Linked DNA regions of Anaerosoma tenue. The protein of the gene in region 1 binds, or shares a complex with, the protein of each later gene. Links are inferred from orthologs where the notes say so. Each region holds a gene or a part of one and is shown on either strand. Other genes may lie near its edges. The genes, in order: uvrB and MSB02_RS08655.

Region 1 (3,314 bases):
CGTGACCGTGTGATCGAGGAGTTCGGTCCGGACGTGCGCCGCGACGATGGCGCGGTGGATCGCGCTGCGCTCGCGCGGGTCGCCTTCGCTACGGAGGACGCCACCCGCAGGCTCAACGCCATCATGCACCCGGCGATCCTTGCCGCGGTCGCCGGCGCTCTCGACACGCTCGCCCTGCAGGGGGAGCCGCCGCAGGCGGTGGTGCTCGTGGTGCCGTTGCTTGTCGAGTCGCCGCTGTTTCTCGAGCCGGTGGATGCCGTGCTCGCCATCTCGGCCAACGAGGAGACGCGCATCGCCCGGGCGCTTGCTCGCGGCATGTCGCGGGAAGACGCTGAGAACCGGCTTGCGCGACAGGCGGGCGACGCGGAACGGCGTGAGATCGCCGACTACGTGATCGACAACGAGGGCACGCCCGAGGAGTTCCGTGCGATAGTGGCCGAGTTCTGGGATGCGGAGATCGCGCCGCGCGGAAGGTAGTGGGGCAGTGAGGGAGCTCAAGGTCGTCTCTGAGTTCGAGCCAGCCGGCGATCAACCGAAGGCGATCATCGGCCTGGCCGAGGGCGTCCGCGAGGGGCTGAGAGACCAGACGCTTCTCGGCGTGACCGGCTCGGGCAAGACGTTCACGATGGCCAAGCTGATCGAGGAGGTCCAGAAGCCGACCCTGGTGCTCGCGCCCAACAAGACGCTCGCCGCTCAGCTGGCGAGCGAGATCCGTGACGTGATGCCCGAGAACGCGGTCATGTACTTCGTGTCGTACTACGACTACTACCAGCCCGAGGCGTACGTTCCCACCACCGACACTTTCATCGAGAAGGACGCGAGCATCAACGCCGAGGTGGAGAAGCTGCGGCACGCCGCCACGGCCGCGCTGCTCTCGCGCAGGGATGTCGTGGTGGTGGCGAGCGTGAGCTGCATCTACGGCATCGGCTCGCCGGAGGACTACGCGGGGATGGCGGTGTTCCTCGCCGAGGGGGCGCCGTACGACCGCGACAAGCTCATCTACGACCTCATCGACATCCAGTACGACCGCAACGACTACGAGCTCTCCCGCGGCACCTTCCGCGTGCGCGGCGACGTGCTCGACGTCTTTCCGCCCTATGCCGAGGTGCCGATCCGGGTGGAGTTCTTCGGCGACGAGATCGAGTCGATCGCCGAGGTGGACCACGTGACCGGCGAGGTGGTGAACCGCTTCGGCGCAACGCCGGTGTGGCCGGCCACCCACTACGTCACGCCCAAGGACAAGCTCACCGACGCGGTGGCGTCGATCAAGGCGGAGCTGCACGAGCGGTTGGTGCGACTCAACGCCGAGGGCAAGCTGCTCGAGGCGCAGCGTCTGGAGATGCGCACCTCATACGACCTCGAGATGCTCGAGGAGATGGGGTACTGCAACGGGATCGAGAACTACTCGCGCCATCTCGACGGGCGCAAGCCCGGCGAGCCTCCGCACACGCTCATCGATTACTTCGGCGACGACTTCTTGTGCATCATCGACGAGAGCCACGTGACCGTGCCGCAGCTTCACGGGATGTACGAGGGCGATCGTTCGCGCAAGCTCACGCTCGTTGAGCACGGGTTCCGCCTGCCGAGCGCGCTCGACAACCGTCCGCTGAAGTTCGACGAGTTCAGGGCGCGGATACCGCAGACCGTGTTCGTCTCGGCCACGCCTGGCGACTATGAGACGCGCACCTCGCAGCGCGTGGTGGAGCAGATCATCCGACCCACGGGCCTGGTGGACCCCGCCATCGAGGTGCGGCCCACACACGGGCAGATCGACGATCTCATGGCCGAGGTGCGTGAGCGCGCCGAGCGCAACGAACGTACGCTCGTCACCACCCTCACCAAGAAGATGGCCGAGGACCTGGCGGATTACCTTTTCGAGCACGGCATCAAGGTACGGTACATGCACAGCGACATCGGCACGCTTGAGCGCGTGGAGATCCTCCGCGACCTGCGCGCGGGCGTGATCGATTGCCTGGTGGGCATCAACCTGCTCCGCGAGGGGCTCGACCTGCCCGAAGTCTCGCTCGTGGCGATCCTCGATGCCGACAAGGAAGGCTTCCTGCGCAACCACCGCTCGCTCATCCAGACGATCGGTCGAGCCGCGCGCAACGTGTCGGGCGAGGTGATCCTCTACGCGGACAAGGTCACGGACTCGATGCGTACGGCGATGGACGAGACGGAGCGCCGCCGCGCCATCCAGGTCGCGTTCAACGAGGAGCACGGGATCGAGCCGCAGACCATACGGAAGGCGATCCACGACATCGCGCAGTACGTGCGCGAGACGGAGGCCGGCCTCGAGCCGAGCGTGGACGTGGCGGCCGAGCTGGGTCAGCTCCCGCGCGACGAGGTGGCGCGCATCGTCGCGGCGATGGAGGAGGACATGCACGCCGCCGCCGAGGCGCTCGACTTCGAGACTGCGGCACGCTTGCGCGACCAGGTGGTCAAGCTCAAGACAGACGCCGAGTCGTCGACGGCCGATGAGGTGCTGTCGCGCCTGAAGCGGGGCGCTCGCCGGGGGTCGGCTCACGCCACGCGTCGGCGCAAGCGGTAGCTGCACGGCCGCTACGGCTCGTAGTAGGCGTCTCTCGGCTGCTCCTCGATGATGGTGATGTAGTCGCCGTCGACCGTGAACCAGTAGTAGCGGTCGAGCAGGCCGTCGGGGTCGCCTGCCATGTAGATCGCATCGTAGAACTCGCCGAAGCCGACCGTCTGTTTCGCCATACCCGGCCCGTAGAAGCCGATCGGAGGCGTGGTCGGGTACGTGTACATCCACACCTTGACGGAGCCCGGCTTCAGGCGGTGCGATGTGACCGCCGCGCCGTCGGGCTTCGCGTACCAGTAGTCGGCGTTGTAGAACTCGGCGTCCCCCTGGCTGGTGAGCCAGTCAAGCGCGGCGTCGTCGGTGAGGAAGACCGCCGTGTCGATGTCCACCCACAACTCCGTCCACGCCCCGCCGCTCTCATCGCGTATGCCTTCGATCCGGCCGAAGACGCGCGCGTCCTCCGCAGGGGGAGTTGCCGCAGGGGTCGACGGATCGGGCTCGGGTTCGGGCTCGGCGGCGGGCGGCGTCTCGGGCTCCACCGTCTCGGTCGCTGGCTCCTCGGTGGACGTGGTCTCGGCGGTCCCGGTGGTCTCGGCGGCGTCTGTTGCGGTATCAGTGGCCGCTTCAGGGCCGTCGCCAAGCCCCAGCCCGAGCGCGAAGGCTCCGGCGACGACCGCCAGGCCGAGCACCACGACTCCCGCGATCGTTAGAGCCCGCTGCGTGCGAGAGAACTCGCTCCACTTCATCGGAGCCTCCTACGGCAGGTACTGCT
Region 2 (3,286 bases), 180 kb from region 1 along the record:
TGAGTCGCCGGTGCTGGCACAATGTTTGTTAGCTGTATGCCTGGAACCCGGCTCGTGCATGCGTATGGCATCGGCACAAGGAGGCGGCACGATGGCATCGTCGACACCGTTCAGCAAGATCTGCGTCCACTGCGGGGCTGAGGGTGTCGCGCGCATCGGCTACTGCACGGAGTGCGGCGAGGTCGTATGCGAGCGCTGCGGTGACACCCAGCTCAGCATGGGCAAGTCCCGCGTCATCCACCACTCGTGCCTTAGGACGGCGGGGGAGTCCACCTTCTCCATGATCAAGTTCGTCCAGTAGCGCACCGGCGCTTCAATCGGCCGCCGTCGCGGGGTACACTGTTCACCCCATGACACTTTCTCTCTCGGACCTCAATCCGGCGCAGCGCGACGCCGTCACCACCACAGAAGGGCCTCTGCTCGTGCTCGCTGGAGCAGGGAGCGGTAAGACCCGTGTGCTCACCTACCGCATCGCCAATCTGATCGAGAACCATGGGGTGTCTCCGGCGTCCATCCTGGCGATCACCTTCACCAACAAGGCGGCCGGCGAGATGCGGGAGCGTTTGATCGACCTCGTGGGGCCGTCGGCACGTCCGATGTGGGTGATGACGTTCCACGCCTTCTGTGTGCGGCTGCTGCGTGCCGACGGTGCCCGCCTCGGCTATTCGCGGTCGTTCACGATCTATGACGATGACGACAGCCGACGCCTCCTTGCGAGCGTGCTCACCGAACTGGATGTCGATACGAAGATGCATCCGCCACGGGCGGTGGCGGGCCGCATCTCAACCGCGAAGAACGAGCTTGTGGGTCCTGCCACGTATCGTGAGCGGGCGGTCGTGCCCCCGGAGAAGGTGGCGGCTCGGGCGTACGAGCTGTATCAACGGCGCCTTGCCGAGGCGAACGCGATGGACTTCGACGACTTGCTCGTGAATGCCGAGCGGCTGCTGCGAGAACACCCTGACGTCCTCGAGTTCTACCAGGACAGGTTCCGCTACGTCATGGTGGACGAGTACCAGGACACCAACAAGGCCCAGTACGAGATCGTGAACCGGCTTGCTGCCCGCGATCGGAACCTCATGGTGGTGGGTGACGACGACCAGTCGATCTACTCCTGGCGCGGGGCCGACATCCGCAACATCCTCGAGTTCGAGCGCGACTATCCCGACGCCACGGTGATCAGGCTCGAGCAGAACTACCGCTCCACAGCCACCATCCTCGCTGCCGCCAACGCGGTGGTGGCGAACAACCAGGGCCGCAAGCCGAAGACGCTCTGGACCGCGAACGCCGGCGGGGAGGCCATCACCCGGTACGCGGCCACTGACGAGCGGGACGAGGCCCGGTTCATCACGGAGGAGGTGGAGCGGCTCCTGCGGGAGGAGCACCGCTCGTACGCCGATTTCGCGGTCTTCTACCGCACCAACGCACAGTCACGCGTGATCGAGGACATGTTCCTGCGCGCGGGTGTCCCGTACCGCCTGGTGGGCGGGACGAGGTTCTTCGACCGCGCGGAGATCAGGGACGTCATGGCGTGGCTGCGCGCCACCGTGAACCCCGCCGACACGCAGTCGCTGGTCCGCGTGATGGAGAAGCGCGCCGGCATCGGGAAGACGACGATCGAGGCGCTCCGTGCGAAGGCGATCGAGGAGGGCATCACTCTCGCCAAGGCCATAGCCCGCGCAGGCGACAGCGGCTGGGTCGCCACGGCCCCGGCCCGGAAGGTCGCGGGGCTGGCGGCCGACCTGGAGGCGGCTCGAACGGCCGAAGGCGAGACGTTGCGGGAGCGAGTGGAGCGCATCGTGACCGCTTCGGGGCTGCTCGCGGCTTTGGCCGCGGAGCGCACCAGCGAGGCCGAGGGCCGTGCCGAGAACATCCGCGAGTTCTTCGGCGTGGTGGATGAGTACGACGCGCAGCACGAGGAGCCGGAGCAGCGAACGCTCGAGGCGCTGCTCGAGTGGGTGGCTCTCCGCACCGACCTCGACGAGATCGCCGAGGACGATCGTGCTGTGACGCTCATGACGCTCCATGCCGCCAAGGGTCTGGAGTTCCCCGTGGTGTTCCTCCCGGGGATGGAGGACATGATCTTCCCGCACGCGAGCGCGATCTTCGAGCCCACGGGCCTGGAGGAGGAGCGCCGGCTGTGTTACGTGGGCATCACCCGGGCGCGCGAGCGGTTGTACCTGCTGCACGCGGGTTCGAGGATGCTGTTCGGCCAGACCCAGTACAACCAGCCGAGCAGGTTCATCGACGAGATCCCGGACGAGCACCTCGCGGTGGAAGGCGTGGGCTCGTCGGGCTTCGGGGCCTCGGCGCCCGGGCGTGGCCGGGGCGACCGCGGAGGATCCGTCAGGTGGGGTGGCGGCTCACGTCGCGATCAGGCGCCAACGGGGGGGCGCGTGTTCGGTTCCGGTGTGCGGGCGGCCCGTGAGCCGGAGGAGAAGCTGGTGCTCGCTGTTGGTGACACGGTGGACCATAAGGTCTTTGGCCGGGGCGTGGTCCAGTCCGTCACGGGTGACAAGGTGAGTGTGACGTTCCCGGAAGGCGGGACGAAGAACCTGCTTCTAGGGTACGCTCCGATACGGAAGGTCGAGGGCTGAGCGGCACCACGGGCGAGAGGATGACGATGGGACCTGTCTTCGTCTTCGGGCATCGCAATCCCGACAACGATTCGATCTGCTCTGCGGTGGCGTACGCACACCTCAAGAACGTGACTGATCCTGATGAGGTGTACCTGGCGGCACGCCTCGGCCCTGTGCCACCTGAGACCCAGTGGGTGTTCGAACGCTTCGGGGTCGACCTGCCCGAGGAGATCCCGCATGTGCGCACCCGCGTCCGGGACGCGATGAGCGCCGACGTGGTTTCCATCGGAGTGGATGAGAATCTTCGCACGGCGGGCGCCCTGATGCGCGAACGCGGAGTGCGGGCGCTTCCCGTGGTGGACGACGAGGGTGTGGTGCGCGGGCTGCTGAACCAGAGCACGCTTGCCGAGCTCTATATCGGCGAGACCGAGATGCTCGGGTTCGAGAAGCTGCCGGTCACCGTGGGCGAGCTCGCCGAGGCGCTGGGCGGCACGGTCCTGTGCGGCGAGTCAGGGACGCTGCTCAAAGGACACGTGCTCATCGGCGCGATGGAGCCGGGCACCATGGTGTCGTACATCCGCGTCGGCGACACGCTCATCGTTGGCGACAGGGTACGCACCCAACCGCTGGCGATCGAGGCCGGAGCCGCATGCATCATCGTCACCGGCGGCTCGGCCCCTGAGAAGACGGTGGTCGATCTCGCCCGCACG

What was found.
Region 2: the proteins of uvrB (region 1) and MSB02_RS08655 are in contact, whole or in part, in a crystal structure (PDB 7EGT), measured with the Thermus thermophilus proteins. The link is inferred for Anaerosoma tenue from one-to-one orthologs. Residues at the interface, in WP_096411307.1 of Thermus thermophilus: Glu23, Leu25, Arg26, Asp27, Gly28, Glu29, Arg30, Phe31, Arg55, Glu326, Asp327, Phe328, Glu379, Ser382, Gln383, His398, Gly400, Arg401; in WP_096412145.1 of Thermus thermophilus: His654, Arg656, Phe657, Gln666, Asp668, Glu669, Lys680, Arg681, Leu682, Ser683, Lys685, Tyr686, Ala687.

Annotation. Positions count from the first base shown.
Region 1 is NZ_JALNTY010000003.1:29,026-32,339, reverse strand. What follows is about bases 1-2,999. They hold uvrB (excinuclease ABC subunit UvrB), read left to right. Parts: upstream 1-448; coding sequence 449-2,551; downstream 2,552-2,999. Other genes in these bases: MSB02_RS07790 (hypothetical protein), read right to left, coding at 2,563-2,999; coaE (dephospho-CoA kinase), read left to right, coding at 1-477. Also shown: more of MSB02_RS07790, read right to left, coding at 3,000-3,288; MSB02_RS07785 (hypothetical protein), read right to left, coding at 3,298-3,314. UniProt on the Escherichia coli protein: The UvrABC repair system catalyzes the recognition and processing of DNA lesions. A damage recognition complex composed of 2 UvrA and 2 UvrB subunits scans DNA for abnormalities.
Region 2 is NZ_JALNTY010000003.1:211,369-214,654, reverse strand. Bases 2-2,972 are described here. They hold MSB02_RS08655 (ATP-dependent helicase), read left to right. Parts: upstream 2-350; coding sequence 351-2,594; downstream 2,595-2,972. Other genes in these bases: MSB02_RS08650 (putative manganese-dependent inorganic diphosphatase), read left to right, coding at 2,621-2,972; MSB02_RS08660 (hypothetical protein), read left to right, coding at 92-301. In the rest of the region: more of MSB02_RS08650, read left to right, coding at 2,973-3,286. UniProt on the Escherichia coli protein: A helicase with DNA-dependent ATPase activity. Unwinds DNA duplexes with 3'-5' polarity. Translocates on single-stranded DNA with 3'-5' polarity. Initiates unwinding more efficiently from a nicked substrate than double-stranded DNA.